3 regions of the Brevibacillus agri genome follow, and region 3 is predicted to be linked to each of the others. Evidence: riboswitches for the same ligand, from Rfam matches in the RefSeq annotation. Region 3 holds a riboswitch; each other region holds the start of a gene.
The links. Region 3 has a riboswitch for lysine ahead of BA6348_RS23175 (amino acid permease). Riboswitches for the same ligand answer to the same signal wherever they lie in the genome.

Region 1: linked by a shared signal. The riboswitch ahead of dapD (2,3,4,5-tetrahydropyridine-2,6-dicarboxylate N-acetyltransferase) and the one ahead of BA6348_RS23175 (amino acid permease) in region 3 are both predicted to bind lysine.
Region 2: linked by a shared signal. The riboswitch ahead of BA6348_RS20445 (aspartate kinase) and the one ahead of BA6348_RS23175 (amino acid permease) in region 3 are both predicted to bind lysine.

The regions. Positions count from the first base shown of each region.
Region 1 is NZ_CP026363.1:2,307,741-2,315,200, reverse strand. It holds gene BA6348_RS11615 (N-acetyldiaminopimelate deacetylase) at 1-689, opposite strand, end outside; gene BA6348_RS11610 (aspartate aminotransferase family protein) at 693-1,907, opposite strand; gene dapD (2,3,4,5-tetrahydropyridine-2,6-dicarboxylate N-acetyltransferase) at 1,922-2,632, opposite strand; lysine riboswitch at 2,750-2,939, opposite strand; gene BA6348_RS11600 (flavodoxin) at 3,095-3,538, shown strand; gene BA6348_RS11595 (GNAT family N-acetyltransferase) at 3,641-4,186, shown strand; gene BA6348_RS11590 (EcsC family protein) at 4,187-5,005, opposite strand; gene BA6348_RS11585 (hypothetical protein) at 5,035-5,229, opposite strand; gene BA6348_RS11580 (hypothetical protein) at 5,288-7,228, opposite strand.
Region 2 is NZ_CP026363.1:4,173,111-4,180,570, forward strand. It holds gene sdhA (succinate dehydrogenase flavoprotein subunit) at 1-516, opposite strand, end outside; gene BA6348_RS20435 (succinate dehydrogenase cytochrome b558 subunit) at 535-1,146, opposite strand; gene BA6348_RS20440 (DUF2507 domain-containing protein) at 1,472-1,924, shown strand; gene BA6348_RS20445 (aspartate kinase) at 2,052-3,293, opposite strand; lysine riboswitch at 3,538-3,724, opposite strand; gene uvrC (excinuclease ABC subunit UvrC) at 3,811-5,592, opposite strand; gene BA6348_RS20455 (DUF2164 domain-containing protein) at 5,629-5,880, opposite strand; gene BA6348_RS20460 (ABC transporter ATP-binding protein) at 6,013-6,726, opposite strand; gene BA6348_RS20465 (ABC transporter ATP-binding protein) at 6,728-7,460, opposite strand, start outside.
Region 3 is NZ_CP026363.1:4,734,200-4,741,659, forward strand. It holds gene BA6348_RS23155 (alpha/beta fold hydrolase) at 1-283, opposite strand, end outside; gene BA6348_RS23160 (inositol monophosphatase family protein) at 565-996, shown strand; gene BA6348_RS23165 (CGNR zinc finger domain-containing protein) at 1,097-1,654, opposite strand; gene BA6348_RS23170 (hypothetical protein) at 1,851-2,159, shown strand; lysine riboswitch at 2,275-2,461, shown strand; gene BA6348_RS23175 (amino acid permease) at 2,575-4,017, shown strand; gene BA6348_RS23180 (TolC family protein) at 4,211-5,263, shown strand; gene cidR (cidABC operon transcriptional activator CidR) at 5,429-6,340, opposite strand; gene BA6348_RS23190 (CidA/LrgA family protein) at 6,454-6,825, shown strand; gene BA6348_RS23195 (LrgB family protein) at 6,822-7,460, shown strand, end outside.

The DNA.
Region 1 (7,460 bases), 2.4 Mb from region 3:
AGCTTGCCGATGGTCACGACAGCGGAATCGAGCGGATCGACGTTGCGCGCCACAATCGTCTGGAGCTGTGTGATGAGATGGCTGCCTGCGACCACCATGTCGTTTGCTTTGTGCGGAAAAGCTGCGTGCCCGCCTTTTCCGACCAAATCAATGTACAGCTCGGACGTGTTGGCAAACAAAATGCCCGGCTTGGTGGCAATGTAGCCGACGGGATACTCCGGCGCGATGTGCAGCGCAAAAATGCAATCCGGCCGCCAGGAAGCAAACTCCTCGCTCTCCATCATCGGCTGAGCGCCGCCTGGGCCCTCTTCTGCGGGCTGAAACAGGAACAGCAGGTCATCTGCAATCGGCTGCTCCACAAAATGCGTCACAAGCCCGAGCGCGATAGCCATGTGCATGTCGTGTCCGCACGCGTGCATGTAGCCTTCGTGCAGCGAGCGAAACGGATACGACGTCTCTTCTGCAATCGGCAAGCCGTCCATGTCCGTGCGCCAGGCGATCGTGCGCTTAGGATTCGTCCCCGCGATCCGGACCAAAATCCCGGTGCGCCACGTCTTGATCTGCATGCGCTCCTGCGGGAGACGCTCCAAGTAATCGAGCAAATACTTTTGCGTCTTCACCTCGGCAAAGCCCGGCTCCGGAATTTGGTGCAGGTCGCGCCGAATCTGGGTAAACAGCGATGTCGCCATCGTTTACGCCTCCCCTTTGGCCCCGTGCCGCACAGCGAGTTCCGCTGCAAAGCTGTCCAGGAAAAGGTCGACGTCTTCTTTGGTCAAGGTGAGCGGCGGCAGCAGACGCACGATTGTCTTTTGCGTCACGTCCACGAGAATGCCGCGATCAAGCAATGCCTGCTGCAAACGGCTGACCTCTTCCGGTGCGGCGCTGAGCGGGATGCCGACCATCATGCCTTTGCCGCGGAGCGCCTGCAACTGTTCCGGGAGACGCGCGCGCAGCGATTCGAGGCCCGCCCACAAGTACGCGATCACTTCGTCCACGCTTGCCGCAAAAGCAGGATCGAGCAGCTCATCCAGCACCACGTTGCCGAGAGCCGCCGAAAGCGGCGACGGCGCAAAGGTCGTCCCGTGGTCGCCCGGCTTGAACTGGTTCATCAGCTTCGTTCCGGCAATCACGCCACCGAGCGGAAGCCCTCCGCCTACGCCTTTGGCAAACAAGATCAAATCCGGCGTCACGCCTGCGTGCTGGTAGGCAAACAGCTTACCAGTGCGTCCCATGCCTGTCTGGATTTCGTCCATGGCAAACAGCATGCCTTCCTCCTGGCAAATCGCCGCCACTTCGCGCAAAAACGGCTCCGACAGCGGCACGACCCCTCCAGAGCCGAGCACAGGCTCCATCAGGACAGCGGCCGGCTTCGCGTCGCGGCAAATCGCCCGCAAGCCGTCCGCATCCTCAGGGTCTAGCTCGTACACCGGAAAGTCCGGCTGCGGAAAATCCTGATACACATGGGCCTGTCTGGTCAGCCGCACCGCGCCCAATGTTCTGCCGTGAAAGCTGTTGCGGAGCACGACAATCCCTTCGCGCCCGGCCCCTTCTGCCTTCGTCCATTTGTGGATCATTTTGATCGCGGCTTCGGTCGCTTCCGCACCGGAATTTGTGAAAAACACTTTTCCCGGGATCGTCTGCTCCACCAGCCGCTGGGCCAACCGGATTGCCGGCTGGTTCAAAAATACGTTGGAAATGTGCAGGAAGCGCTCGCCCTGTTCGCGCAGCGCCTGGACGATCCGCGGATGGGAGTGGCCGAGCACATTGACGGCCAGCCCCGTAAACAAATCCAAATACTTTTTGCCCGCTGTGTCGTACAGGTAGTTGCCTTCCCCTTTTTCGATCGCGATCGGCAAGCGTTTGTAGGAAGAGACGATGTATTGTTCATCAAGCGTACGCCAGTCCATGTGAGCTCTCTCCCCTACAGTTGACGTAGCTCCTGCTTGATCTCCGTCTTGGAGCGAGTTTTGTCGTCGATCTGTTTAATCACGCGCGCTGGTGTACCAGCCACCACAACGTATGGCGGCACGTCTTCAATGACGACCGCGCCCGCTGCCACAACCGCGCCTTTTCCTACGCGCACGCCTTCCAGAACCACGGCGTTGGCACCGATTACGACGTCATCTTCCACTACGACTGGCTGCGCGGAAGGCGGCTCGATGACGCCTGCGATGACAGAACCAGCGCCGATATGGCAGTTTTTCCCGATCGTTCCGCGGCCGCCGACGACGACGTTCATGTCGATCATCGTGCCTTCGCCAATCACAGCACCGATGTTGATCGTAGCGCCCATCATGATGACTGCGTTGTTGCCGATCGTCACCTGGTCGCGGATAATCGCGCCTGGCTCGATGCGCGCCTGGATTCCTTTTGTGTCGAGCAACGGAATCGCCGAATTGCGGCGGTCGCTTTCTACTACGTAGTCTTCGATTTTGTCCGCGTTCGCAGCCAGAACCGGCTCGATTTCTTTCCATTCGCCAAACACAACGCCAGTCGTGCCTGTAATGAACGTCTTGGAGCTGGCACCGAAGTCAATGCCCTCCAGATTGCCTTTCACGTATAGTTTCACTGGTGTTTTCTTCTCGCTTTTTTGAATAAACGCGATAATTTCATTGGCATCCATCATGTTCACTGGTACATCCTCCTTTTAATAAAAAGCGTGCCTGTCAACGAGAGCGAACCTCTCCCCTGACTAAAAAAAGCAATGAGTGCATTCGCTATCTCATTGCTTTCCATACTGCCCAAGCAAATCGTAAATAGCGCTCCACAAACAGGCGATTGCCTTTTGTGACAGGATGCTCATTGTTCACGAATCACCCCAGCCGCTGCTATCCGAGGGGAACAGCAACAGCTTCGGCGCTTTAGCCTTTCCCTCTCTTCCCGCCCCCTGGCAGATTACGAAAAGATGTACTCATCTTCGGCGCACCTCTATTTAGACTTCCAATATTATAATTTCATTTTACTCTACCAAAATCAATCACTTGTGGCAACAGCTTTATGGAAAGAAAAATAACTGTTGACAACGAGAATCATTTTCATTATTTTATTTGTGTGAGAATGATTTTCATTATCTTATTTGGAGGGTTTACTTCTTATGAGCCGCATTTTGATGGTGTACGCAAGCATGACAGGAAACACGCAGGAAGTTGCTGAAGCAATTGCCGAAGGGATTCGTTCCACCGGAAAAGACCTGGAGATAAAAGAAGTCATGGATGCCACTGCCAAGGAACTGGAAGACTACGATGCCATTTTGCTCGGTGCCTATACATGGGGCGACGGCGATCTGCCAGACGAGTGCCTGGACTTTTACGAAGAGATGGACGATATTGATTTGAGCGGCAAAAAAGTCGCGGCTTTCGGTTCCTGCGACTCCGCTTACGAGCATGTGGGCGCTGCTGTAGATATTTTGCTGAAAAAAGCGAGCGAGCGCGGAGCGGAAACTCCACTCGAAGGTCTGAAAATCGAGCTGTCTCCTAACGCAAAAGAAGTAGAGATTTGCAAACAGTTTGGCGTTTCCTTCTCCGAGCTGCTCGGCTAAGACTAGCGCCGGAAAAGAAGTTGTCCAAAAAAATCCTTTTCAAGCAAGCGCTGTCATGATAAAATGTCGATCCATCTTTTCTCAAGAAGGAGGATTGATATCATGACGTTACATACGCATACGGTCTACTTGCGACCACTGCAAGCAAATGACGCAGCCGAGCTTCTGAAGCTTCGGCTGCGTAATCATGCCTTCCTGCAACCGTTCGAGCCGCTCCGCTCCGCCGCCTTCCTGACGCTGAGCGGTCAAGAGTCGCAAATTGCGCAAGCGGAGCAAGACTTTGCAGCAGGGACCGCCTTCGCCTTTGGCGTGTTTTTGCGCGACACGGACGAAATGATCGGCCGCGTCGCTCTGTCAAACGTCGTGCGCGGCGCCTGGCAAAACGCGACCATCGGCTACTTCATGGATGAAGCCTGCAACGGCAAAGGCTACACCACTGCGGCCGTACGGCTTGCGCTCACGTACGCCTTCCAGGAAGCCGGGCTGCACCGGGTACAGGCCGCTGTCATGCCCCGCAATACTCCCTCCATCCGCGTGTTGGAGAAAAACGGCTTTCGCCACGAAGGGTTGTCCTTGCGCTATTTGCAAATCAACGGCGTGTGGGAAGATCACCTCCTATTTGCGATCACGGCAGAGGACTGGAGCTAATCATTCCTCTTTGTTTTGCTCCACGCGCAATCGCTCCAGGATTCGCCGCTTGCGGTACAGCATTCGCCCCGCTTCGGCGACATCCTGGACGGTTGAGCGATTCAAGTACGCCCCGAACAGGATGCCTGCAATCGGCACCATCTGAAACAGCTTTTTCCAGCCAAAATTTTCCGTGTACGTCACCACGACTTCCCGCCAGCCCTGCAATTGTGCCATGACGTCTTTTTGCGCAGCAGGCTCGTCAAAGCGCGACAGCTCAGCCAGTATCGCCTTTTTGCCGACGATATCGGAAGAAGCGAACTGCAGGCATTTGACCACGAACAGCCGCTCCCGCTTGTCCTCCGGGCGATAGCCGTAGCATAGCGCCATTTCTTGCAGCACTTTCAGCGACGTGCCGAGCAGCAACGGAATATCAAGCGCCAGCGTAAAAATGCCGCCGATGCCTGTCGTTGCGCCCTGTACCGTGGCAAAGGTCGCGCGCGATTCTTTCAGCTCGCGGGCAATCTCATCCATGAGGACGAGCGGTGCCCCTGCGACTTCTGCGGTCTGCGGAATGCCCGCGCCATCCCTTTCCAAGCGGGGAGCGAACTTGCTGTAAATCGCCGTATCCTGAACGAGATACGTTCCCCCTGTTTCCAGAAACGCGGCCATCTCGTCCACGGCTGTCCCCAGCTTTTCCCGGACGAAATTCGGCGTCATTTTATCGAGAAAAACGAACGGAAGCCTGCCGAGCTTTTCCCAGAACCACAAATCGTTCTGGTCGCGCTCCCATGCCTCCACCTCTTCCAATGCCTGCTGCAAAACCTGTCTCGACTCCATCTGCCGCAATCCCTCCCGGATCATTGCTTCTATGTTTCTTTGCCGCGCTTCCATTGGCATTGGTTGCGAAGCAGCGATTTGATATGCGCCCGCAGCTCCTCTGCCTGGGAAAAACGCGCAAATTCCTCACTGTCTGTTACGATTCCCAGCTTCAAATGTTTCACTTGTCCGTTTTCGACGCAAAAGCCGAACGCTTGCAGAATCGCAATCTGTTCATCCGTCATCTTGCTTGCCCCCCACCTTTGCAAAAACCCCCTTGCCACATGCAAGGGGGTCATCTGTTTATTTGACCTCTACGGTTAAGGTCATCGTTTGATTTCGTTCCGATTCACCCAGCTCTTTGTCGTATTTCTTGTATTTTTGCACGACCGAGCAAGTTTTATTGCGGAATGTGTTCGTTACTTTAACTGTGTAGACGCCAGGCTTGTTCTCGTTGTCTGCGATGATCGCTTTCAAATCGAGCGATTCATCGCCCTCGTCCACGTATTCCTCGTCCGTGTTCGGCTTCAGGCTTGCAATCTCTTTTCCTTCATAGAACACCTGAATCGCGTTTGCCGAGGAAATGGTTGCTCCGATGTACTCCTGGCGGGTGCCGATTGGCGTTTCGCCGTACGTCCAGACGAGATTCGGCATGTAGTAGGTGATCATGTCCTTGCCGCTTCCGTCTTTCAGCTTTTTGTTCCCGATCCGCTTCGCATACGTAGACGTCAGCCGAAGCTCGCTCAAGCTGTCCAGTTCCGCCGCCGAGCTGACTCTGACGGTTTGCCCATCGCGATATTCGTTGCCGCGACTGTTTTTCAAAAGAATCGGCCCTGGTGAGGGTGCCAGTCCTGCTTCATTTTTGGCGCAAACAGGGGCGGACGGGATCGGACGGGTGTCCTCTACGACCTGAATGTAGCCGCACCACGACTGACGCGGTTCGCGCTTGCTGTAATAGTTGACCTTGTAGCGGCCCGGCTTAAAGCTGGACAGCAGCAAAGCGGTATGGTCCCAGTTCAGCTTGGATTCATCCACGACGACGTTATCGACTGCCCAAAAGCCCGGCCCCTCGTCATCCGAAGCTTCACTGCCCTGCTCCACGTGCTCGGCAGCCGTCGCCAGCCAGATGACGTGCACCGGATTTTGGTAGAGCTTCACGGTAACATCGGACGAGTACAAGTTTTCCCGCTCTACCATCAACGAAGACTGCGCATTTTGCTGCATCAGCACATCCATCGTCGCTGTAGCGCTGGCAGAATCGCAGGAGTTCGGCGCACCGGGCACCTGAATTTTCACTTCCGTTGTCGAGCCTCCCCACAGATCGTCGGTGTTGGCGGCCTGATTCGGCTCAAAGGTGACGGACATGGTCATTCCCGCCATCATTTCCGGAATCACGACCTCGAAGTGCTGGGAGTCGGTCAAAGTTTGGCCTGTTCCGTTCACCGACCAGCGACCGGCAACCGGCGAATACAGTTGCACGACGCCTGGCGCCGCCGGAGCAGTCACTTGCTGTCCTTGGGCGAGCTTTTGGCCGTTCGCATCCGTTCCCATGTACAGCTCTGCCATTCCGATCCGAATGTGCGTCATCCAGGCGCTCAGGCTGCTGTCATCAGGCGTAAACACCAGATCGTAATTGCCAGTCGGCAGCGTGCCTGTCGCGAAGATTTTGGCCGGCACGGATCGGAGCTCCGCATTTGTCGTTTTGTTAATCAGCTTCCACGTTCCCGGAACCGTACTGGCAAAGCTGGTCGAGCCCATCATGCCAAAAATCGCGGTCTGGCTACCCGATGGAATCGCTGCGCCTTCCGGCTTCTCCCCTTCGAAGATGCTCGGGTAGTTTTGCGCCTCTACTTGAAAGCGCACGTGCACGGTGCTTTTTTGCCCCTTGGCATCGGTTACAACGAACGTGAGGATGTGCGGTCCGGGAGGCAATTTGGCGGCAGGAATCGAGAAGCGGGGCACCTGCCAGCGGAACGTGCTTTGCGAGGACTGCTGCTCGACCTGGTATTCCGGCAGCTCCACTCCATCGAGCAACACTTCGCTTCGATTGAGATTCGTGCCGCTCCCATATGTCGTTTGCACAAGATCGATATCAAGAGCGGTTTCAGGCGGGAGGATAAACTCGTCGTTTTTCACCCAGTTCCATCCGCCGGAGTCCTGGCCTGCTACCTGATAGTCGTTGAAGATAATCATATTGTGAACAGGCTGCGAAACGGGCTTGGATACTTGGCTGTTTTTTTTCATCGATGCTGTAGCCCCTGCTCCCATGGCTGGCGGAGCCGATACGCCCGACAAGAAAGTGCCGGTTGCCAGACACACAAGAAGTGCTTTTACAACCCATTTTTTCACGAAATGTCCTCTACCTTTCTTTCATTGCTCGTGTTGCCACTCGTCTTTCTTCGACAAAAAGAGCGCAATCTCCTGTGTAGCTTGAAAATATTTCGTCGGGATTCGATATAGGCAATTCCTATTTAGT
Region 2 (7,460 bases), 560 kb from region 3:
GCGACAGGTTCCTGTCTCGTCCAAAACGGCTCCGAGGAAATCCCAATATTCGTACTTGGTAACCAGACCTTCTGCTTCGTAGCGGCGTACTTGCTCGTCCAGCGCGTACAGCAGTTGTTGTCCGGTTGTCGCACCTGCAAACGCAGTACGGTGATGTTTTGTTCCCCCGAAACGGCGGAAGTCCAACAGACCTTCTGGTGTGCGGTTGAACATGACGCCCATCCGGTCAAGCATATAGATAATTCCAGGTGCTGCATCGCACATTGCTTTTACTGGTGGTTGGTTTGCCAAGAAGTCTCCACCGTAAACTGTATCGTCGAAGTGCTCCCATGTGGAGTCGCCTTCCCCTTTGGTATTTACCGCACCGTTGATACCGCCCTGCGCACAAACAGAGTGGGAACGTTTTACCGGAACCAGGGAGAACAACTGAACGGGAACGCCTTTTTCTGCAGCTTTGATAGTAGCCATCAAGCCGGCCAATCCACCACCGACAATGATAAGTTTACCTTTTGCCATGATTTAGTCCCCCTATCCCTACAGAATGAAAGCCGACATCGCACGCAATCCGATGAAGGTTACAACTACGAATACGACCATAGTGAAGTATGTTGCAATTCGTTGGGAACGTGGTCCAACCGTAATTCCCCAGTGAACCAGGAACGACCAGAGTCCGTTGGAGAAGTGGAAAACCGTGCTGATAATCCCGATTGTGTAGAATACGATCATTGCTGGGCTGCTGAAAATGTTTGCGACCATGTCGAAGTCAACATGTGCACCCAATGCCTTCTGAATGCGAGTTTCCCATACGTGCCAAACAATGAAAATGAGGGTAATGATACCTGTTACCCGTTGCCACAGAAACATGTGGTTTCTGAAGTAACCGAAGTTCCCTACGTTTTGTTTCGCTTGGAACGCGATGTAGAGACCGTAAACAGCGTGAAACAGGATCGGGATGTAGATGAAGACAAATTCAACTACAAGCAGAAGTGGAACGTTTTCAATCAGACCTACCGTCTGGTTGAAAGCTTCGGCTCCACGGGTCGCCTGGTAGTTGGCTGTCAAGTGGAACAGCAGGAAGAGCCCGATCGGAAACAAACCAAGAAGTGAGTGCAGCTTGTGACTGAGAAAGCTATGGCCTTTCGCCATACAATGGTCCCCCTTTCAGTGTATGTAGCGCTCTTTTATGGACCTTTCTCCCATATCCTAACCCATTGCCTGACCCATTAGACATGCCAAAAAACCGTTAGCTCTCTCCACGCCTAACTTTGTCGGAATGTGTCAAAATACGAAAAAAAGTTGGGCAAAACTTTGACCAAATCCAATTGTACTCTTGTCGACACATAGCGTCAAGACAATCAGTAGACTAAATACATTGATAGAATAACTTTGTTTAGTTTCACTATTTTTTCTCTTAATCGGTCATGAAGCAAGCCTCCCTCTCATAATCTAGTACAGACAGGAGGGAAGCGAGATGAAAGATACCGATCAGTTGGCAGCCCTGTTGCCGCCCCACACGATTCCGGTGGCCGAACGCATGCACATGCCTTATCTCGGCTACCATCTGCTCCGCGAAACATTGACGAACGCCTTATTGGGAGACAGCGAAAGCCCGATATTGTACTGGCTGGGCAAAGACATCGGCCGGAAAATTCCGGTTCAGTCTTCCACGGGCCCGATTCTCCCTTTTATCCGCCTTGGGCTGGGACAGCTCGATCTCGTGGAAGAAACGGCAGACGCGATCGTCTACAAGCTCTCGCACACTATCTACAACTACCAAACGCCCGAGCGGCTCAGCCGCGCCTTGTCACTGGAAGCCGGAATCATCGCCGGCAGCATCGAGCAGTGGAAGGGCAAGGACACGTCCGCACAACTGGAGATCGAAAGCTCGTCCCGCATTCTTATCAAGGTGCGGACGCAAAAATAAACAAGCCGTTCGCCTTCGTGCGGGATACTGCCATACTTTTGTCATTGCAAAAGGCAGCGGGAACCCGCACTCGCGAATCATTCAAAAAGATGCCCCCTCTGCCAGCGGGCGAGGGAGCATTTGCTTCTTATAAGCCGTGCACGACTGCTGTTTCCGCCACATCAAGTCCGTATGCCGTATGCAGGCTGCGAACGGCAAGCTCGGTTTGGCCAGCAGGAATAACGCAGGACACTTTGATGTCCGACGTCGAAACCATTTTAATAGAAATTTCTTTTTCAGCCAAAACGCGGAACATCTCAGCGGCAACCCCCGGATTGTTCACCATGCCGGAGCCGACGATGGACACTTTGGTCAAGTTTTGCTCGAAGTCGACTTTTTCGAAGCCCAGCTCCGCTTTGTTGTTTTCCAGCGTATCCAGCGCCTTTTTCAAGTCATCTGCCGCGACCGTAAACGAAATGTTCGTGACAGCGGCATCGTAGGAGCTTTGAATGATGATGTCGACGTTCACCTGGTTGTCTGCGAGTGTATTGAACAGGCGGGAAAGAGTCCCCACCTTTGCAGGCATCCCGACAACCGTAACTTTGGCGACATCTTCGTCATGCGCGACTCCACTTACTACTCTTCCTGTTTCCATGTTGGCAACCTCCTCAACGTACGTACCCTCTTCGGCAGTAAAGCTGGAGCGGACCACCAGCCGTACCTTGTATTTTTTCGCAGCCTCCACCGAACGCGGATGCAGGACGCCTGCGCCGAGATTGGCAAGCTCCAGCATTTCATCATACGAGATCGTATTCAGCTTGCTTGCTGCCGGCACCATGCGCGGGTCGGCCGTGTAAACGCCAGAAACGTCTGTAAAAATCTCGCATTTGTCAGCATTCAGGCTGGCTGCCAGCGTAACCGCCGATGTATCCGATCCACCGCGGCCGAGCGTTGTAATTTCTCCTTCGTCGCTAAGACCTTGGAACCCTGCCACAATCACGACGCGGCCTCGACCGAGCTCCGCCTGAATGCGCTGTGGATCAATTTGCTTGATCCGCGCCCGGCCGTGGATCGCTTCTGTCGTCACTCCGGCCTGCCAGCCAGTCAAAGAAATGGCATCGTAGCCTTTGGAATGCAAGGCCATCGCGAGCAATGCGATCGATACTTGCTCCCCCGTGGTCAGCAGCATATCCATTTCACGCTCGGAAGGGTAGGCGCTGATCTGTTTGGCCATATCTACCAGGACGTCGGTAGATTTGCCCATCGCAGACACGACGACTACCAGGTCATGCCCTTCTTCTTTGTAGCTGATAATTCGGTCCGCAACTCGTAAAATTCGCTCAATAGTCCCTACAGAGGTGCCTCCGTATTTCTGCACGATCAACCCCATGCGGCTTCTCTCCCTTTTCTCATATCCAATGTTTGTAGAATGTATCGTTTTCTCTCGTTTTATTAGCTTGTTTTCGCTTACTCGTTTATGGAAAATTTTACCTGTCACTTTATAAAAAAGGCACCGACAAGGAATAAGTACCTGCCGCTGCCTACTGTTTCGACATACCGGTTCCTCCCTCCCAATACACGCGGACAATGCAGCACATGACAGGACAACACCTATCACCGCTCACATTGACACACCGTGAGATAGCACTCCATCTGACGCCGGTTAAGAGCCAGATGACAGTTCTGCACTTGTTCAATGCAGACCCAGCATGGAGAACTACGGGTTTTCCTCCACACTTCGGCGAATTCCCCTTTCCCGCTCCCTTCACAGATACCCGATCTCAGGGTGGTACTCTTGGTTTTCGCGCCTCTACCTCACTTCATAAGGGAAGTGAGGCTAACTATTCTGTTTGAAACGCATTATATCACGGGAATCCGAACGGTTCAATTGCTTTTTGAAAAAAACGTTACGATTCCAGCTTGCGCAAATGGGCGATAATCTGCTTCGCCAGCTTGTCGCCGATCCCCAACTGCCGGAAATCCTCCACCGTCGCCTCGCGCATTTTTTTCAGCGAGCCAAAATGGGTAAACAACAGCTTGCGCCGCTTTTCGCCGATGCCCGGTATTTCGTCGAGCTGGGAGGAGAGCATCGTCTTCGTCCGGGATTGTCGGTGAAACGTAATCGCAAACCGGTGCACCTCGTCCTGAATGCGCTGCAGCAAGTAAAACTCGTAGCTGTCCCGCTTCAGATTCACCGGCTCCGGCGGATCGCCGTACATCAACTGCGCGGTTTTGTGCTTTTCGTCTTTGGCCAGGCCGCAGACCGGGATGTACAGCCCCAGCTCGTTTTCCAGCACGTCCATGGCGGCGCTGATCTGCCCTTTGCCCCCGTCGATGACGATCAGGTCGGGCAGCGGCTGGTTTTCCTTCAGCAAGCGCGAATACCGTCTGCGGATTACCTCGCGCATGGAGCCGTAATCGTCCGGCCCTTCGACTGTCTTGATCTTGAACTTGCGGTATTCCTTTTTGTCCGGACGGCCGTCCGTAAAGACAATCATCGCCGACACAGGCTCGGTTCCTTGGATGTTGGAGTTGTCGAACGCCTCGATCCGGTGCGGGACGCCGATCCCCAGCACATGCCCCAGGTTGTGCACCGCCTGAACGGTCCGCGCGTCGTCCTTGGACATCAGGGCGAACTTTTCCTGCAGGGCGATCCGCGCGTTTTCACAAGCCATCTGTACCAGCTCGCGCTTTTTGCTGCGCTTGGGCGTCAACACCTTGACTCCCAGCCATTCACTCAACAGCTCCGGCTCGCTTTCCTCCGGCAGCAAAATTTCTTTGGGCAGCGCGTTTTGCTTGTCGTAGTAAAACTGGGTGACGTACGACATGAAGTCCTCGCTCTCGTTTCCGTAGTAAGGGAAGGAGGTCGTCTGCCGCTCGATCATCTTGCCCTGGCGCATGTAAAAAATTTGAATGCACATCCAGCCTTTTTCCACGGCAAAGCCGATAATGTCGCGGTCAACCGTATCGGTGAACGTAATTTTCTGCTTCTCCATCACCGCTTCGATGCTCTTGATCTGATCGCGGAACTCCTTGGCCCGCTCAAACTCCATCGCCTCTGCGGCCTGGAGCATTTTTTCCGTGAGCTGCTGCTTCATCTGCTCGTGTCCGCCGTCGAGGAAGCGGCTGATCTCATCTACCAGTCGCTGGTTTTCTTCAGCCGAAACCTCGTACACACAGGGGGCGAGACATTGGCCCAAATGGTAGTACAAACATACCTGCTTGGGCATGTTGCGGCATTTGCGCAAAGGATAGAGCCGGTCGAGCAGCTTTTTCACCTCGGACGCGTCGCCTGCATTCGGGTACGGCCCGAAGTATTTCGCCTTGTCTTTCAGCACCTTGCGGGTAATTTCCAGCCGCGGCTGCGCTTCGTTCGTAATTTTGATGTATGGGTAGGTTTTGTCGTCGCGAAGCATGACGTTATAGCGCGGGTCGTGCTTTTTGATGAGGTTGCACTCCAGCAATAACGCCTCGATCGCAGACGACACCACGATATACTCAAAGTCCGCGATCTCGCTGACCAGAAGCTGCGTCTTCCCGTTATGGCTTCCGGTGAAGTACGAGCGCACGCGGTTTTTCAGCACCTTGGCTTTTCCGACGTATATAATTTCCCCGTTTGCATTTTTCATCAGGTAGCAGCCGGGCTTTTCTGGCAGCACAGCCAGCTTGTCTTTCAAGGTACGGTTCATGGCTGCACCTCCTTTTTCCTTTTAACGGCTTTCGCTTTAGCGTTTTTTCATGACGGGCTGTTCCAGGACGTACAGCTCATCCTCCAGGGCGTTCATCCGCTCCAGCAACAGCTTGCGGCTGTCCTGTACGCCCTGGTTATAGTAAAACGGCCCGAGCTCTCTGGAAAAGAAGGCGATCAGCTCTTCCGTCTCCAGGTTGCCCAGCTCCTCGCCGTGTTCTGCGTGAAAATACCGTTGCACTTGCAACACGAGATATTCCGTTTGCTCTCTCGTCAGTTTGGTTGGCATCCGCATCTGGCTTCCTTCCATGGTTTTCCTCTGATAAGAATATACGTTCTACTCCCATAGTACCACGGATCGGGCAGCAAAAAAACTGCCGCTTCGATCTGAAAGCGACAGTTTTCCTCTGACAGCCAGCTTTTAATGCTTGCGTCCGCCCAAGTACGCTTCTTTGACGCGCTCATCGTTCAACAGCGCGTCAGCCGCCCCGTCGAGAACAATCTGGCCGGCTTCCAGCACATAGCCGTAATCGGCGATTTTCAGTGCCTGCTTGACGTTTTGCTCGACGATCAGCACCGTCGTGCCTTCCGCATTAATCTGCTTGATGACTTTGAAAATGTCTGCCACCACAATCGGGGCCAGTCCCATGGACGGCTCGTCCAAAAGCAGCAGCTTGGGGCGCGACATCAAAGCTCTGGCAATCGCCAGCATTTGCTGCTGCCCGCCAGACATCGTACCGCCCAACTGGGGCAGCCGTTCTTTCAAAATCGGAAACCAGGTCATCATTTTTTCCATGTCGTCCTTGATGCCTTGGGTGTCGTTGCGTTGGAAAGCGCCCATTTCGAGGTTTTCCAGCACGGTCATTTTGCCGAGGATCGCCCGCCCTTCCGGCACGAGCGCCAGTCCGCTTTTCACGATCTGGTGCGGCTTTTTGCCGTCCATGCGCTCCCCGCAAAACGTAATGCTGCCTGCCTCCGGCTTTAGTTGGCCGGCGATCGTGCGCATCGTCGTCGTTTTGCCTGCTCCGTTGGCGCCGATGAGAGAGACGATCTTTCCTTCCGGCACTTCCAGCGTAATGCCGCGAATCGCCTTGATTTGACCGTAGGAGGTCGAAAGGTTTTGTACGTGCAGCATGCTATTCTTCCTCCTTGCCCAAGTATGCCTCGATCACATCGGGGTTGTTTTGTACCTCTTCCGGCGTTCCGTCCGCAATTTTCACGCCGAAATTGATGCAGACGACTTTCTCGCACAAGTTCATGACCAGCCCCATGTCGTGCTCGACCAGCAAGACGGTCGTGCCGTCATCGCGAATTTTGCGCACCAGTTCCATCAGCGCTTTCGTCTCTGTCTCGATCATCCCGGCAGCAGGCTCGTCCAAAAGCAATAGCTTCGGCTCGGTCGCGAGCGCCCTGGCGATTTCCAGACGGCGCTGCTGTCCGTACGCGAGCGTATCCGAGCGGACGTCTGCCACGTCGGACAGCCCGACAAACTCCAGCAATTGTTCCGCTTTTTTCGCAACCGCCTTCTCCTCGGACCGCTGGCCAGGCGTGCGCAAAAGCGAAGCCCAAAACCCCGCCTTCATCCGCGCATGGCAACCTACCTTGACGTTGTCGAATGCGCTCATGTGACCAAAGAGGCGAATATTTTGAAACGTGCGGGCAATCCCCATTTCCGTGATTTTGTTCGGCGGCATCCCGTTCAGCGTCTGTCCGGCAAAGGAAAAGGTGCCTGTCGTCGGCGCAAAAATTCCGGTGGCCATATTGAAGATCGTCGTCTTTCCGGCGCCGTTCGGGCCGATCAGGCCGACAATCTCCCCTTCGCGCACGGAAAAGGACACATCGCGCAGGGCCGTGATGCCGCCAAAGCTT
Region 3 (7,460 bases):
ATACCCGATAGCCGGAACCAGCCAGGGTGCGTGCGAGCGGCGCATAACTCTCTGGCGTGACCAGAGCGCCCGGATACAAAATCAAGCCAGGCTCACGCGCTTCCCCACCTTCAAAAGCAATCCAGTCGCCCGTGTCGATCACCGTGATCCCTTCGCCTCCCTGCATCGCGTCTTTTGCCGCCTGATCGGGCTGATACGGCCGCAAATACCAGATCGCTGTACAAGCTCCGGCGAGCAACAGCAAGACCAGCACCCTCCACCATCGTTTCCGTTTCCGACTCATTCCGCCACCTCGCTTCCGTTCCCTTGTTGCTTGCTTCTTATTATGTCTCAATCTTCCTTTCCATGTGCGCCATTTGCCCATTCCCGTCAAAAAGCGTGCACATGTATTGACGGCAACCCGTTTTATTAGTAGTACTTTTACATACCACTAATAAAAATCGTGTCGTTTGCCCTTGGCTGAACAGCTTTCAAACCAATGGGCCAGACCGCTCTTGAACGCGGAACGTGCGCTGTCGATGCGCCGAAGGACACGATCCAAACAAGAAAGGTTGGGGAACCGTTATGAAGCAAGACGATGTGTTGTACTGCGAAGCTTTGCTGCGAAAAGTCGGCCAGAGGCTGTTTGCCGAATTTGCGCAGGAGCCAGCCTGCACGAGCAAGCAAGCGATGAACGAACGTTTTCACGCCTTAAATCCGCAAGCAGAAGAGCTGCTCCGGCACGGTTTGGCGGAGCGCTTTCCCGCGTATCGCTGGTCCGATGCAGAATTTGATGCCTCCCTGCAAAAACAGCCGGAATACTCGACCCCGTACTGGATTTGCGATGCCATCGACGGAGCCGTCTACTTTTTGCAAGGCATGCCGATGTGGGCCGTCTCTCTCTGCCTCGTCCGCGACGGTCAGACGGCCGTTTCCTTTGTGTACGACCCTTGCCGGGATGAGATGTTTACTGCCATTGCAAGACAGGGCGCTTTTTTTGAATGGCAGCAAAATTAGCGTCTCGGCCAAAACAGCGCTGTCCGAATCCGTCCTGGGCACGCTGTTTGCGTCCTCGGAACCGATGAATCTCTCCGTCGGCAAGCTTACGGCCGATTCCTTACTTTTTCTCCTTTTGCCGCTCCCGAAAACGGCGCACCTTCATGAGATTGCCGCACATTTTGTCATCGCACCAGCGGCGTACCCGATTGCGGCTTTCATCGTAAAACACCCATCGGCAGTCCTCGTTGTCGCAAATCTTGATGCGCTGCACGTGCTCAGGAAGCAGCAGCGTGGCAAAGGAAGCCGCGATGCGGGCCATCACCAGCTCCCAGCCGCTGGAGGCGCTGACCAGCTCCTGCTCATACCCGCTCTCCTTGCCCGCAGAGATGACGCGAACGTGAAAAGGCGCCTTCGCGAGCGTCTGATTCAGCTCCTCCAGTTCCTCCTGCCGCAACGCTTCCCCGCGCACGACCCGCTCCAGCAGACTGCGCATATATTCGCGCAAACGCAACAGCGCCACTGCACTCGCCTCATCAATAGGCAATGGGGCGTGCAAAGCGTATTCCCGCAAAAGCTGCTCCAGCCATTCCTGCTTCGCCAGCCGATTTTCCCTGCGGCCAGACCCGCGCCAATCGCGCCAATCACTGTTTAAAAAATCAATGCACAGCCAGTTCACTCCACTCTTCCCCCATCTGCTTTTCGTTTCTTTTGCTTCTTGTATGCTCAGCCTGTGTATGGTATTCTCTATCCGTAACCAACATAAAATATTTAGGTGGTTACAAGCTGCTTCTTATTGCCATTATAACGTTTCACCAATCTGTTTGACAGACGAGGAGGAACCACATGAATCGGATGGAACTGCTTGTTCACGAATGGGAATGCACGTCGGCACGGAATTTATCAATACCGCCGAGACGAACGACGACACGTTCCAGCCTTCGGGATCGCCCGACGACGAAGCAGCCTGGCAGGCCACCGTACAGCGGATGGAAACCGTCCATCGCCAAATTCATGAAAAGCTCGTCGCTCTGTCAGACGAAGCGTTCGACCAGCCGCTTCCGAGCATCCCTGCCGGGCAAAGCGTGATGAGCATTATTTTGCACGACGCTTTTCACACAGGGCAAATCGTGCAGATCCGCAAGTTGCAAGGCTCCTGGCCTGCACGCCGATCCTTTTTGTAGCAAAACCGCTCCATGCCAATATTTTGCAGCGCAACTTTTTTCGTTGATAAATAACCGTCAATCTTATATAGTTGATAAATAAATCAATTTCATACATGTTATCCTCATCATTCACGGTGAGGGTAGAGGTCGCGGCTTTTATGTCATCCTGTACGAGATTCAGAAGAAATCAATGACTCCAGGAAAGGGAAAAGCCGCCGAAGCTCATGGCGTATCTCTGTGCGCATGGGCTGGGGCTGTACCCGAAAGGGACAGAACTGTCACGTTTGCTTGCCGGGCAAACGTGGTGTGCTATCTTCAGTGAAGGCTTGGTGGGGATTGGATCATACCGCCCTGTGCCGTTTTTTGGCTATTGGCGGTTTTTTCTTTTCCGACCGACCTTCTCAAATTTTTAGAAAGGTCGTGCAAGCAGCATATGTCACAGAATCAACTGCAACGTGGTTTGAAAGCCCGCCATCTGACGATGATCGCCATCGGCGGCTCCATCGGGACGGGCCTGTTCCTGGCAAGTGGAGGCTCGATTCACGAGGCCGGACCGGGCGGAGCCTTGGTCGCCTACATCGCCATCAGCATCATGGTTTACTTTTTGATGACCAGCCTGGGGGAAATGGCTGCCTTCATGCCTGTATCCGGCTCGTTTTCTACGTACGCCACCAAATTCGTCGATCCGTCCCTCGGCTTTGCGCTGGGCTGGAATTACTGGTACAACTGGGCGATTACGATTGCCGTCGAGCTATCTGCCGCGGCGCTGATTATGAAATACTGGTTCCCGGATACTCCCGCCATTTTGTGGAGTACCCTGTTCCTCTGCCTGATGGTTGCTCTGAATTTGTTGTCTGTCAAAAGCTACGGCGAATCCGAATACTGGTTTGCCTTGATTAAAGTCATGACGGTCATCGTCTTTATCGTGATCGGTGTCCTGATGATTTTCGGCATCATGGGCGGCGAAGCAGTCGGCTTCCAAAACTTCACCAAAGGCGACGCGCCATTCAACGGCGGCTTCATGGCCCTTCTCGGTGTGTTCATGATTGCCGGGTTCTCGTTCCAGGGAACTGAGCTGGTCGGTGTGGCCGCCGGGGAGAGCGAAGACCCTGCCCGCAACATCCCGAAAGCGATTCGCCAGATTTTTTGGCGCATCTTGCTGTTCTATATTTTCGCGATCCTGATTATCGGGCTGCTCGTACCGTACGACAATCCGAATCTAATTAGCGGAGATATTACGGATATTGCCATCAGTCCGTTTACGATCGTGTTTGAAAAAGCAGGCTTTGCCTTTGCCGCCTCCGTAATGAACGCAGTAATCCTCACGTCCGTTCTGTCAGCCGGGAACTCGGGCATGTACGCATCCACCCGTATGCTGTGGACGCTGGCGAAGGAAGGCAAAGCGCCCAAATGGTTTGCCAAAGTGACGCGCAATGGCGTTCCCGTCAATGCCCTCATCATGACAGCGGCCATCGGTGCCCTGGCGTTTTTGTCCTCGCTGTTCGGCGATGGCGAAGTGTACGTGTGGCTGTTGAACGCTTCCGGCATGTCCGGGTTCATCGCCTGGCTGGGAATCGCCGTCAGCCATTACCGCTTCCGCAAAGCTTACTTGGCGCAAGGCCGCGATCTGCGCGATTTGCCGTACCGGGCGAAGCTGTTCCCGTTTGGCCCGATCTTCGCCTTCATCATTTGCTGCATCGTCATCATCGGCCAAAACTACTCCGCGTTCATCGGCGGAGAAATCGACTGGAACGGCGTTTTCGTCTCCTACATCGGACTGCCGCTGTTTTTGATCGTCTGGCTGGTTTACAAATACACGAAAAAAAGCAAGCTGGTACCACTGAACAAAGTCGATCTCAGCATGGACGAAAAATAAAAATAGCGTTGCAACAACTCTCTACAAGATTCCCTCGTCGCAGGGAATCTTTTTTTTGGCGCAAACTATATTTCCTATCACATTTTCATATTTCGTATTGACGAATAACGCATGGAAATATATACTGTTCATGAAATTTGATAATGATAATCGTTATCATTATATTTTCTTACTTTTTATAGGAGGTAGCATAATGAAATCCAGGTTGTCCAAGCACATTTACAGCACCACGCTGGTTGCCGCGCTGTTGGCAGGCAATGCTCATCTCGCTCTGGCGGAAGAACCTCTCGTCGCAGCAGCGGAACAGACCCAAATCGTTCCCTTGTCCCTCGACCATGCCGTAGAGCAGGCACTGAAAAACGACGTTGATCTGGAACTGCTGCGGCTGACGTATGACAACACCCGCTACGAAACCCTCATGACGCTGCGCGATAAGGCCGCCATCAAGAAAGATGACATCAATACTCTGGATGAAGCAAAGAAAAAATACGAAGAAACAGCCAAGGCGCAAAAAACATTGCTCGTAGACGAGGCATCCTATAACGCTTCGAAAATCAGCTTGCAAATGCAAGTACAAAAAGCGTACTTTGAAGCGCGGGCGCTCGAAGAAAAAATCAAGCTGCAAAAGAACAGCATCAGACGCCAAACCTGGGCCCAGGACAGCGCTGCGAAAGAAAAGCTGTCCGAGCTGGAAAACAGCTTCAAGCAAGCATTAACCAAGCTCAATGAATTGCTGAACGAAAAAAGGGACAGACAATGGCTGCTGGAAACCAGCAAACTCTCCTATACCCCGCTGCCAACGCTGGAAGAAACCAAAGCTCTCGCCTACCAAAAACGCCCTGACATGGTGAAAGCGGAAGCAGAGAGAGCGTTTGCCCAGGTAAAAGTGGACTACACCTCCGAGTACGCCGCTATCAGCACATACAAAGGAAGAATCGCACTCAACGAATTGCGCAAAGCTGAGCTGCTGCTGCAAAAGCTCAAGCAAAAAGTCGATCAGGAAGTGAGCGACGCCTACGAAAAAGCGGTCGCAGCAAAAAAAGCGCTGGATGAAAGCACCGCCGCAAAAGACGAAGCATGGAAAACTTATCACGCCACACTCACCGATTATGCGAACAAAAAAGTATCTCTGAACGACCAGATCGAAACAGAAGCTGAATTGTTTGATTCTGAAACAAAAGCAGCCGATTCTCTCTATCAATACAACATCGCTGTCAGCACCTTGAATCAATCGGTTGGCCTTTAATATTTCGCGTTACGAAATATTCGATCTCATTTTTCCTTCCTTTTTCCAAGCTTTACGCCAGCTTTGACAGGCGTCTTTTCAAGGCCAAGCTGCCTTTATATAAATCAAAGAAGCAGTCGTCAGCCTGCAGTCGTTCTGCTGTGGCCGACCGCGCAAAGAATGGCTTCATCCTCGCGATGAAGCCTTTCTTTCTATAGAAGGCAGCATTTCTTTTGTAAAGCGAATCCACTCGCGGGTGGCGTACGACAAATAGGCGTTTTTGCGCCAGATCATCCCCAGATGCCATTTGATCGTCGGATTGACCAGCGCGAGGCTGTGAAAGCGCCGCGGATCGAGCTCCCGGCAAATCGTCTGCGGCAACAGGGTGATCCCGACGTTGGCCGCCACCATTTCCGAGAGAAAATCCCACTGCGAGCTTTTGTAGATGACCGTCGGGTGGAAGCCTACGCGCACGCACTCGTCAATGATCCGGTTGTGCAAGGAAAAATCTTCGTGAAACAGCAAAAACCGCTCGTTTGCCAGTTCGGCCAGCGACACCTCCTGCCGCCCGGCCAGCGCATGCGTAGGGTGGACGACTACGCGAATCTGTTCGTTGACAAAAGAGTACGACTCAAACAGCTCCTCACTCGTCGGCAGCAAAACAACGCCGCTGTCCAGCATCCCTGACGCCACGTCCGCCTCGACTTTTTTGGAGCCGACCTCCAGCAGCTCCAGCACGATCCCCGGATACTGCTCGCAAAACTTCCCGATCACTTGCGGAAAAAAGCTCGCCCCTACCATCGGCGGCAGCCCGATGCGGATTCTCCCCCGCTTCAGCTCCATCAAATCGTCGAGATGCAGCTTCATGTTTTCAAACGACTTCACCATCACCTCTGCCTGGGAAAACAAGACCCAGCCCGCGTCGGTCAACGTAATCCGCTTGCCGACCCGCTCAAACAGCTCGACGCCGATTTCTTCTTCCAGGTTCCGCACCATCTTGCTGATCGTCGGCTGGGTAATGTACAGCGCCTCTGCCGCCTTGGTGAAGCTGCTGTGGCGGGCTACCTCCAAAAAATATTGCAAATGGCGAATGTCCATCCCGCTGCTCCCTCCGCTTCATCTATAGATATGATGAATGATACTCATTCTATATATGCATTTTACCTATGAAAAGAGGTGATGTACACTTTTCACAAAGGGAGAGGACCAACATGAAAAGACTGCTTATCATCGTGGGGCAAGTGGCGTTTTTCATCATCGTGTCCGCGTTGATGAACCTGCTCGTCTCCGTCCTTGGCTGGAAAATCCCCGGCAGCATTTTGGGGATGTTTGTCGTGTTTTTGCTGCTCCAGGCAAAAGTGCTGCGTCTGGAGTGGATCGAATCGGGCGCGGCCTGGCTTATGGCCGAGCTGCTACTGTTTTTCATTCCGCCGTCTGTCGGCATCGTCTCGTATCAAAGCTTGATGCTGCATGAAGGGCTGCAAATTGTCCTGATTATCGTCATCGGCACGGCGTTTGTCATGGCGTGCAGCGGCTTGATCGCCCAAAGCATTTCCAAGCGAAAGGAGCATTCGCGCTCATGATGATCGGACTGCTCGGCTTTCTATTCACCATCGCGCTTTACCTGATCGCCAAGCGGCTTTACCGCTACAGACCGATTCTCTTGTTTTCGCCGCTATTGTTTACGCCAATCGTTTTGGTCGTGCTGCTGCTTTGCACTCATCTTTCTTACCGTGATTACAATGAAGGCGGCAAATGGCTGGCGTACATGCTTCAGCCCGCGACCATCGCGTTTGCCGTGCCGCTGTACAAACACTACTCTTTATTGAAGAAACACGCTGCGCAAATCATGATTAGCGTAGTGTCCGGCTCAGCGGTGGCCGTCGTTTCTTCTGCCGTACTCGCCCTTTTGCTGCACACAGACGAGCAGGTGCTGTACAGCCTTTTGCCGCGCTCAATCACGACGCCGATTGCGATGAACGTCTCGCAAATGATCGGGGGCGTCCCTTCGATCACCGCTGTGCTCGTCCTGATGACCGGACTGCTCGGCTCGATCATCGGGCCGTACATCATCTCCTATTTGCGCATCTCCGACGATATCGCCCGCGGCGTGCTGCTCGGCACGAGCGCACATGGAGCCGGAACGTCCAAGGCGTTTGAGATTAGTCCGATTACAGGGACGGTTTCGAGCATTTCCATGATTTTGGCGGCGCTGGTC